DNA from 2 places in the Shewanella decolorationis genome. Region 2 is predicted to be linked to the other one. Evidence: riboswitches for the same ligand, from Rfam matches in the RefSeq annotation. Region 2 holds a riboswitch; the other holds the start of a gene.
What was found. Region 2 has a riboswitch for lysine ahead of lysC (lysine-sensitive aspartokinase 3). Riboswitches for the same ligand answer to the same signal wherever they lie in the genome.
Positions count from the first base shown of each region.

Region 1: linked by a shared signal. The riboswitch ahead of EYR25_RS06320 (Na+/H+ antiporter NhaC family protein) and the one ahead of lysC (lysine-sensitive aspartokinase 3) in region 2 are both predicted to bind lysine.

Region 1 covers NZ_CP037898.1:1,403,119-1,408,364, forward strand. The annotation lists gene EYR25_RS06310 (electron transfer flavoprotein subunit beta/FixA family protein) at 1-516, shown strand, start outside; gene EYR25_RS06315 (electron transfer flavoprotein subunit alpha/FixB family protein) at 518-1,444, shown strand; lysine riboswitch at 1,540-1,736, shown strand; gene EYR25_RS06320 (Na+/H+ antiporter NhaC family protein) at 1,816-3,384, shown strand; gene EYR25_RS06325 (M3 family metallopeptidase) at 3,499-5,246, opposite strand, start outside.
Region 2 covers NZ_CP037898.1:529,759-535,004, reverse strand. The annotation lists gene EYR25_RS02315 (YacL family protein) at 1-47, opposite strand, end outside; gene EYR25_RS02310 (zinc transporter ZntB) at 228-1,193, shown strand; gene EYR25_RS02305 (succinylglutamate desuccinylase/aspartoacylase family protein) at 1,248-2,363, opposite strand; gene lysC (lysine-sensitive aspartokinase 3) at 2,365-3,720, opposite strand; lysine riboswitch at 3,864-4,038, opposite strand; gene EYR25_RS02295 (DUF3293 domain-containing protein) at 4,275-4,709, opposite strand.

The DNA.
Region 1 (5,246 bases), 870 kb from region 2:
GGTGCTGACCGTGCGATTCACATTGATACTGAAGAAGAGTTAACCCCAGTATCGATTGCCAAATTACTCAAAGCCGTACAAGAAAAAGAACAAGCGCAATTAGTGCTGTTTGGTAAGCAATCTATCGATGGCGATAATAACCAAACTGGTCAAATGTTTGCGGCATTAATGGATATGCCACAAGCCACTTTTGCTTCTGAAATCAAAGTTGAAGGTCATTCAGTGCAAGTGGCTCGCGAGATAGATGGCGGGATGCAAACCTTAAGTCTGCCGCTGCCTGCTGTGGTAACAGCCGATTTACGTTTGAACGAACCTCGTTACGCTTCATTACCTAACATCATGAAAGCTAAACGTAAGCCATTAGATGTGCTCACTGTTGCGGATTTAGGTGTGACGCTAAAAGCCCATCAAACTGTGGTGAAGGTGACGCCACCTGCAGAGCGTAAAGCAGGCATCATGGTTGCGTCGGTAGCTGAGCTGGTTGAAAAGTTAAAAAATGAAGCGAAGGTGATCTAACATGGCCATTTTAGTATTAGCAGAACACGATAATGCGGCACTGAAACTGGATACCGCAAAGGTTGTCACCGCCGCGCGTGCAATTGGTGACGATGTGCATGTATTGGTGGTGGGTCACCAATGTGGCGCCGTGGCACAAGCTGCGCAAGCCCTGCAAGGCGTCGCTCAAGTATTGGTCGCCGACAATAGTGCCTATGAAGCGCATTTAGCCGAAAACGTAGCTAAATTGCTGGTGGACTTAGCACCAAACTACAGCCATATCTTGGCTGCAGCATCGAGTGCTGGCAAAGATACGCTACCGCGTGTGGCGGCGCTTTTAGATGTAGCGCAGATTTCGGAAGTGATTGGCGTGGTGAGCAGTGACACTTTTGTTCGCCCAATTTACGCAGGAAACGCTTTAGCAACAGTACAAAGCCATGACGCGATTAAAGTTATGACAGTCCGTGCCAGTGCCTTCGATGCGGCGGTGCAGGGCAACAGTGCTGCCGTGGCTACCTTAGATAAAGTGTTTGAAGCCAAAACCCAGTTTGTGTCTCAATCATTGACTGTTTCAGCACGTCCAGAGTTAGGTAATGCGGGCATTATCGTTTCTGGTGGCCGTGGTATGGGCAGCGGTGAAAACTTCGGTATGTTGGAACAACTGGCGGACAAACTCGGTGCCGCGGTTGGGGCTTCACGCGCCGCGGTTGACGCAGGTTTTGTGCCTAACGATCTGCAAGTGGGTCAAACCGGTAAGATTGTGGCACCGAACCTCTACATCGCCGTGGGGATTTCGGGCGCGATTCAGCATTTAGCTGGGATGAAAGACGCAAAGGTGATTGTGGCAATCAACAAAGATCCTGAAGCGCCAATCTTCCAGGTGGCCGATTATGGTCTCGAAGCCGACCTGTTTGACGCCGTTCCAGAGTTGATTTCAACTCTAGGTTGATTTTATCCGTGATCTAAGTCAAAGTAAGCGGCTTTGCGGTGGCAACTGCTTAGCCGCTTATGTTTTTATGTGCCTCACGCCCGTGCATGGGCGTTCTTAGAAGTAGAGGCGCACCAAATATCAGTAGTGATCAGTAGGGTGATTCCGTTGATCGTTCGCGAAAGGATTTGGTGCCGAAGTGGTTTGATTTATCACGATCAACTGCTGGGGTTGTGCCGAATAGGTACAACACTGCCATAGTATTTTCTGATACGGATATTAGGAATAGTTACTATGGAGCGCTACTGATAGGACAGGTGATCTTGGGTATCTATTGCCTTTTCCCACCAGTTCAGTCGCCCTCCATTCGTATTTTGACGAAGAAATAATCAATGACTGTAGTAAGTTACGCCGATTCGGCACTTTCTCTGCTGCCGCCTGTGGTCGCAATTGTGTTGGCGATTTTCACTCGCCGCGTTCTCCTTTCCCTCGGTTTAGGTATTGTGATTGGGGTGTTATTACTCAATCAATTTTCACCTGTGGCCAGCGGTGAGTTTTTATTTAACAGTGTAAAAGGACTCTTTTGGTCAGAAGATGGCGTAAATTCTTGGAATTTATACATTCTCGGCTTTTTAATTGTATTAGGGATGATCACGGCATTAATTACTGTCAGTGGTAGTGCGCGGGCATTTGCCGATTGGGCGCGCCTGCATATTCGCAATAAACGCGATGCCAAATTACTGACCATGTTTTTAGGCTGTGTTGTCTTTATTGACGATTATTTCAATAGCTTAGTCGTAGGTTCCGTCGCCAGACCCGTCACCGATCGTTATTATATTTCCCGCGCTAAGTTAGCCTATTTATTAGATTCAACGGCGGCGCCAGTTTGCGTTATTTCGCCGGTATCCAGTTGGGGCGCTTATATTATCGCGCTGATCGGCGGCATATTAACCGCCCACGGTTTTGCTGACTCTGGACATTTGAGTGTGTTTATTCAAATGATCCCTATGAATTTCTACGCTATTTTCTCTTTATTATTATTACTTTGTGTTGCATTCATGGGCTTAGATATTGGCCCTATGCGTGAGCATGAATTAAATGCGCAGCGCGGTAATTTATATGATGAGAATAAAGGATTACCACCTGGGGCGAATGCCGATTTACCCGAAGCCGAAACGGGTAAAATTCTCGGTTTATTCTTACCTATTACCGTGCTGGTATTTGCGACCCTGTATTTTATGATCGACAGCGGTGCCCAGGTATTAGCGAAAGAAGGCATTGAATTTAATATTATTTCTGCTTTTGAAAAAACCGATGTGAGTTCATCACTGTTCTTTGGTGCACTGATTGGTTTAGCGGTTGCGCTGGTGCTTAACCTAGTACAAGGCGTTGAAAAGTCGATGGTCGTCAAAGGCGTGGTGCAGGGCGCTCGCTCTATGCTGCCTGCGATTTATATCCTGTTATTTGCTTGGACCATCGCGGGCGTGATTGGCCAGCTTGAGACTGGTAAGTTTATGGCAAGCCTCGCCACAGGGAACATTCCCTTTGCCTTCTTACCTGCATTGATGTTTGTGTTAGCGGGTCTGACGGCGTTTTCTACCGGCACCAGTTGGGGCACGTTTGGTATTATGCTGCCGATTGCCGCCGATATGGCGATGGGCAGCCACACAGCTATGATGTTACCAATGCTGGCTTCGGTGTTGGCGGGCGCGGTATTTGGTGATCACTGCTCACCGATTTCGGATACCACGATTTTGTCGTCAACTGGCGCGAGCTGTCACCATATTGACCATGTTGTGACTCAGCTGCCTTACGCTGTGATTGTGGCGCTGATCAGCATGGTGGGTTATGTGGTGCTTGGCTTTACAGAATCGGTGAATGCGGGACTATTGACCTGTAGCGTGCTGTTTGTCTTGAGCATTGTGTGGTTACGGTTTAAATCCCAAAGTAACGCGAAATAAGCCTGACTTCAGCGAGCGGTTTATTCGCGAGTCTTCTCTGTGTATTTACCGAGCGCTAAAAACAAATCAGCCAGCATTATGCTGGCTGATTTTTTATCGTTCACTCATCCCAAATTACAGGGCGGTGTTGAGTCCACGTCGATTCAATAACCCTTCGGTGGTAGGCTCTTGACCTCGGAAGTTTTTGTAGGCTTCCATTGGTGCAATGCTGTTGCCCACTTCGCGGATCGTTTTGCGGTATTTCATACCGATTTCACGGTTGAGACCACCTTGCGTTTGCACATAAGCAAAGGCGTCAGCTGCTAAAATCTCACTCCACATATAAGCGTAGTAACTTGCTGAGTAACCACCTGGGAAGGCGTGGGCAAAGTAAGTTGACTTATAACGTGGTGGTACGGCGGTGATATTTAAGCCGTGCTTTTTCAGCGCATTGGCTTCAAATGTCGCCACATCTTGCAATGGTGCATCAGGGCTTAATGAGTGCCATTCCATATCCACTAGCGCAGCAGCCATATACTCTAAGGTATCAAAACCTTGGTTAAAGCTGCCGGATTTCAGCAGTTTTTGCAGCAAATCATCGGGAATTGGCTTACCAGTTTCGAAGTGTTTGGCGTAGTTGGCTAACACTTTAGGATGGGCTGCCCAGTCTTCTTCGAAGGTTGATGGGAATTCCACAAAGTCACGTGAGACCGAGGTGCCCGCCAAGCTTGGGTAAGTCACCTTAGAGAACATACCGTGGGTACCATGGCCCATTTCGTGGAACATAGTGGTGACTTCGTTGTAGCTGACGAAGGTCGGTTGTCCCTCTGGCGCCTTCTTAATGTTCATCACGTTAACCACGACAGGCTTAGTGCCTTCGAGGAAGGATTGACCCACGAACGAGCTCATCCATGCGCCGCCACGTTTGCCTTCACGGGCAAAGTAGTCGGCATAGAAAATCGCCATGCTCGAACCATCGGCATCAAACATTTCGTAGGCTTTTACATCTGGGTGATACACGGGTAAATCTGGACGTGGTTTTAAGGTGACGCCATAGAGTTCCTTGAGGGTGTAGAACACGCCGTCTTCGAGTACGCGGTTAAATTCGAAGTAAGGACGAATGCTACTCGCATCGAGGGCATATTTCTCTTGGCGAACTTTCTCGGCGTAGAATTCCCAGTCCCATGGCGCGAGTTCAAACTTGCCGCCAGTCTTGTCGATCATCGCTTGAATATCGGCCGCTTCTTTCTCAGTATTGGCTACGACAGCTGGCACCATAGAACCAAACATGCTGTATACCGCTTCTGGGTTTTTTGCCATTTGTGGCGCGAGGCGGTAGCTGGCCCAGTTTTCATAACCTAAGAGGGCAGCGCGCTCGGCACGTAATTGGGCTAAGCGAGACACTAAAGATGCGGTTTCGTTTTCACCCGTTAAGCCACGGTTTGCCGAGGCTTCCCAAATGCGTTGGCGCAGTTCACGGTTCTCTAAAGAGGCGAGCACAGGCTGGCGAGTGGTGTTGGTGATGTTGATTAGGTACTTACCTTCGTGGCCAGCGGCCTTGGCATCGTTGGCTGCCGAGGTGATCTCGCTGTCACTTAGGCCCGCCAATTGCTCTTTGTTATCGACAACGATGGCAATTTCTTTGGTTAAGCGCAGTAAACGTTGTGAGAACTCGTTGGTGAGCGTCGATTGCTCTTCATTCAGGGCGCGGATCTTCACTTTCTGCTCATCGGTTAGCTTAGCGCCGGCCATGATAAAGCGTTGGTGATACACCTCAACCAAACGAACCGCTTCAGGGGTTAAGCCTAAGTTATTACGGTCGTTATAAATGGCTTCAATACGGGCGAATAGTGCTGGATTGAGGTTGATGTTATCCGAGTGAG
Region 2 (5,246 bases):
GCTAAATAAGTGCCCGTCAAACTGTTACGCCGAAATTCATATTCCATTTTATCTTCTCAATGCATTACAACTATGGCTAATTTTAATCTATTTCATCGTAACTTGCTTGGCCAGCAATTTAGCCCCACCAAGGGCTGCGATTGTCAGCACAATCGTCGCCTAGACTTCATTTTTACAACGAAATCAGTTAGCTTGAAGCCATGATTTAGCAAGAGATGGAATGCGTAATGCACGATGGATTTATCTACAGCTTAGTGCTTAGCGGCGCGCGCGCGGGGTCAACCTTAACCCCAGAAGAACTTGAAACCTGGGATCCTAAAGATGGACTGATCTGGATACACCTTCGTTATCGCCACAAAAAAGCCCGCCACTGGGTGCTAAACAGCGGATTGAATAAAGTCGAAACCGATGCACTGCTCGCCCAGGATACTCGCCCGCGGGCCGTACTGGCTGGCGAAGGCGTCTTGCTGGCCCTGCGCGGGGTAAACTTAAACCCCAATTCAGCGCCAGAAGACATGGTCGCAGTGCGTATTTACGCGGATAAACAACGAATTATCTCAACCTGCGATCGCGAGCTGCTCTCAGTCAAAGATGTTGCCGAACTCATTATGGAAGGCGCAGGCCCCACCACCACGGGAGACTTTATCGTCGCCGTATGTGAAAGGCTCACCACCCGCAAAGTGGATTTTATCGACACACTCGAAGAACAACTGTCTGACTTAGAAGAACAAGTTGTTTCAGGTAATGTGAAAGATTTACGCACAGATATCGCCGAGCTACGCAGGCAAACCGTGGCGCTGCGCCGCTATTTAGGGCCACAAAAAGAAGCATTCGCTAAGATGCTGTCCGATCAGTTTGTGCTATTTAACGAGCCAGAAAGACTCAAGATGCGCGAAACCACGGACAAACTTATTCGCACTATTGAAGACTTAGACGCCCTGCGTGATAGGGCCAATGTGACCCAAGAAGAGTTACTCAGCCAGCAATCGGAGCAGCTAAACAAGCGCTTGTATTTCTTATCCTTAGTCTCGGCCATTTTCTTGCCGCTGGGCTTTTTAACCGGCTTGCTTGGGGTGAATATTGGTGGCATTCCCGGTGCGGATAATACCTGGGCCTTTGCGACCTTCTGCGGCATTCTTATCTCGCTGGTCGCCCTGCAAATGGCGCTCTTCTATCGCTTTAAGTGGTTGTAGACTGTAATAAAAAACGCCAATCTCATGATTGGCGTTTTGTTTTACCTATTGCCGTTACTGTGGCAACTCAAACAGATTCGTCATAACTTTATAAAGCTCAGTACCTTGATGCACTGACGCCGAGGCAAAATGGAGTATGGGCACGCAATCCTGCGGCAAACTGAGCGCCGTGAGCTCCCGCTCACTGCCATATAAGTCAAGGCGCAGCAGATTAACTAAGGTCTCACCCGCCGCCAGTGGCTCTCCCACGGGCGCCACATATTCCACTAATCCTGCCATGGGCGCATGATACTTTTTGTAATCCTTAAGATAACAGCCAAAACGCGGCATCTTTGCGGGCGCGACTCGCTCGGCGATCACCCCTCGATGACTCAAATAGGCCAAAATGCCTTTGGCATCGACTAAAGCATCCTCAAGGCAAATGCGTTCTTGGCTCGCCAGTTCCAAGGTAAAAGCAGAAACGGCAATCTCGAGATCCCTACCCTGCGCTTTCGCCACTTCACTCAATTGCCACCAAGGGCAAAATGCCGCTTCATCCATAGCCCCGCCAAAACTATTGGGGATCACTAAGGTATAAGGAATCGAGAAAAACTGCGCCGCTGCAAGGTCATATTCTGGGCAATACAAATGTTTACAGGATTTAGGCCCGGTATGCAGATCCAATACTATATCCGCCTCGTGTGCCATGGCCTGCAGATTAACCGCTAATCTGTGACCCGTCGTCACGCCCCACTCGTTGCGTAAACGCTGCTGACACGCCTCGACTAAGGTGCTGCGGTAAGCTTGGATAAGTGCGCTATCGCTAAGCTCGGCATGCTCACGGTACCAAGCGGGCAAATCAATCGAGTGATTTAAGTACTCGCGGTTCCAGTTTGCCCCTGTGATAGGGTCAAAACGCCCCAGTGTAAACTCGCCACTCTTTTGATTAATTCCCAGCGGATTCGCTAAGGGCACTAAGGTAATTTCCCCTAAGATATCGCAGTGTTCGAGCTGCTTCATCAATTGATAAATCACCGCATTACCTTGCACCTCTGCGCCGTGGACGTTGGCCTGAATATACACTTTAGGGCCAGCGACATGACCACTTGGCTTAAAGTGGTAAATCGGCAGGGTGAGTGCTTGCCCTGCGGCAAGCTCCCCAATGGTTAAAGACGATGCAATCGGTTGCATATTACACGCCTTCGAACAGATTTTCGTGCAACGCTTTAACCACTTGCGCCGCTTCAGATTCGGCTACCAATACGCACAAGTTATGTGGGCTGGCACCTTGGCAGATCATGCGCACATTATGGGGCTCAAGCACTTCAAACACCCGGCGGCAAATGCCCGCAGTCGTAGCGATGCGATTACCGATAATCGCCACCAGTGCTAAACCATCTTCAACACGCACACGGCAATGCTGTGATAATTCCTGCAACAGCGCTTCGCTCAACAGCCCTTGGCCGCTAGAATCAGAGCCGGTTTTATCTAGGGTGAGCGATACGTTAACTTCGGAAGTGGTGATCAAGTCCACACTGATCTTATGTCTTGCCAGTGTGGCAAAGGTTTCCGCCAAGAAGCCCTGTGCATGCAGCATTTGCAGGCTGTGTAAATTGAGTAGCGTTTGGTCGCGGCGCAGCGCAACCGCGCGAAACACGGGCGCATCTTCAACCTGATGACGGATCCACGTGCCGCCCTTTTCAGGCTCCTTACTTGAGCCGACAAACACTTGAATTTGTTGGCGCACCGCAGGAAGAATCGTCGCAGGATGCAGCACTTTAGCACCAAAAGTCGCCATTTCGGCGGCTTCGTTAAAACTGATTTCGGCTATAGGATGGGCGTTTGGCGCAAGGCGCGGATCGGTCGTGTAAATCCCGGCCACATCGGTCCAAATCTCAACCGCAGAGGCTTTTAAGGCTTCGGCTAACAGTGCCGCAGAATAGTCACTACCGCCACGGCCAAGCGTAGTGGTTTGTCCGGCTTCATCTGAACCAATAAAACCTTGAGTCACAATCACTTGTTCAGATAACAACGGCAGTAAATGCTCACGTGAGAGAGAGGCAATTTGCTCAACCTGTGGCTCGGCGCGGCCAAAATGGCTGTCGGTTCGCAGCACACGGCGCACATCAAAGGCACTCGAGTTAGCGCCTTTTTCCCGCAATACCGCCGCAAATAATGCCGACGAACACTGCTCGCCAAGGGACAATAACTCATCCATGGTGGCCTTGCTGCGCTGGGATGCTAGCGCTTCGCTCAATACCGCCATACGGCTTAATAGCTTATCCAATGCCGCGGCTACATCGTTGGGACGACCCAGTTTATCTAAAATTGCGTATTGAATTTGCGCGATTTGCTTTAAGCGCTGTAAACGACCATCGTCGTTCATCGACTCTTGGGTGAGCTCAACCAAAAGGTTAGTCACGCCACTGGAGGCACTAACCACCACTAAACGGCAATCGGGATTGCCCAGTACGATATCGGCGCAGCGATTCATTGCACCGTAATCGGCGACAGAGGTACCACCAAATTTTGCGACAACAAGAGACATTATCGTACCTCCGCAGAAGCAGAAGACACGGCACAAACAAGGATAAGATATTGATTAACTAACATGATTACGCTCCGAACTAACTTCGTTCGAAGAGCCTGGTGCTCAATGATACGCACCCCAATAGAAGGGAAACAGCAATCGTCACCAGAAGCTCTCCACCAATTACAGGTGACAATCGTTAGGATTCAGCCTAAGCGACCGACATAAACATGCAGCAACCACATCTATGCCTCGGCGTTAATCTCCCTCATCAATCATCGCTGGAGTTTGTGCTCCTCTGACTGACTACCTAGTTAACGCTCCTCTTCTGTTCCTTTCCGCCGGAAAGGGACGAAAAAAGTAGCAATAAACCCCTAATGAAGTCAATGCTAATTTCACACACTATATACAAATTCAATAAACGCTTTTAAAAACAATGGGAATTTAAGATGAGTAGTTAAAGCAGACAAGTCAGAAGCTGTAGCACTGAGATGGCGTAAATAACAAAATAACCAACTTAGCCTTACCCTGAGGCAAAGCTTAGTTGGAGAGTCGAAACCGCGCTGACGAGATTAAGTCGTTAAATCGGGCAGTTCGTAAACTAAGCGAACATAGTCGTTAAATCTGCCTAAACACACCTCGGTATGTCCGGTTAAGGTGCAAGGCACTAAACTCACCTCGCCCTTTTCAACCATGTAGATGGCATATTGATTAAACTTTTTCCCTAGCTGCAGCGCCATATTTCTATCCACAAACACCGCCCAGCTCTTTTCCATATGGGATAAATCTGGCGATGCGCCCACCATTGCACGATAGGGGCTACCGATTAATTCAATATCACGGAGGAGTTGGCGGTCGAGTAAACGGTTTTGGCTGGGACTAAGGAGGGTTGAAGCGGGATTATGGGCGGTTATTACGGCAAAGGAGAAATCACAGGATAATGCTTGAGTAAGCAAAAACAACGGCGATTGATAATGCTGCCACAAATCTTGAGTCATGTTGTCCATTGGTAGTCTAGTCGAAAAATGAACCCGCGCTAGTGTAGCAGAGCGCCTCAAAAATCCAAAGAGGCGTGAACTGGCTCACAAGAATTAGAAATACATTAGTTATACTAATCAATGACTAAAGTAAATATCATGGTAAATCAGGCCCTCAACGAGAAATTTGTTAACATTTCATTTGTTAACAAATGCCTAAAACGAGTACAATGTCGCCATTGGCTAGTTAAGCAGATAACATTAAGTTTGCTTAATCTTGACAAGGGTTTGTTAGATTCATCTGCGAAATCACCTTAAGCTAGCCAGACATCTTTTAAAATGTGTTCTACATTTGAGTTAGCATTTAAACATTTTAAAAAAAACAATAGTTAAGGAACTATTTATAACTATTGCTTATCGAAGTTGATACTAGTTACGTTTTAACGTATTACACTTTAAACGTGCACTTTATATACATCCTGACGTGTCGCCGTAAAGATCTTTCCTTTGAAGCACAGAGCAGTTAGAGGAAGTATCAACATTTTATGAATATAAGGATCCGATGTA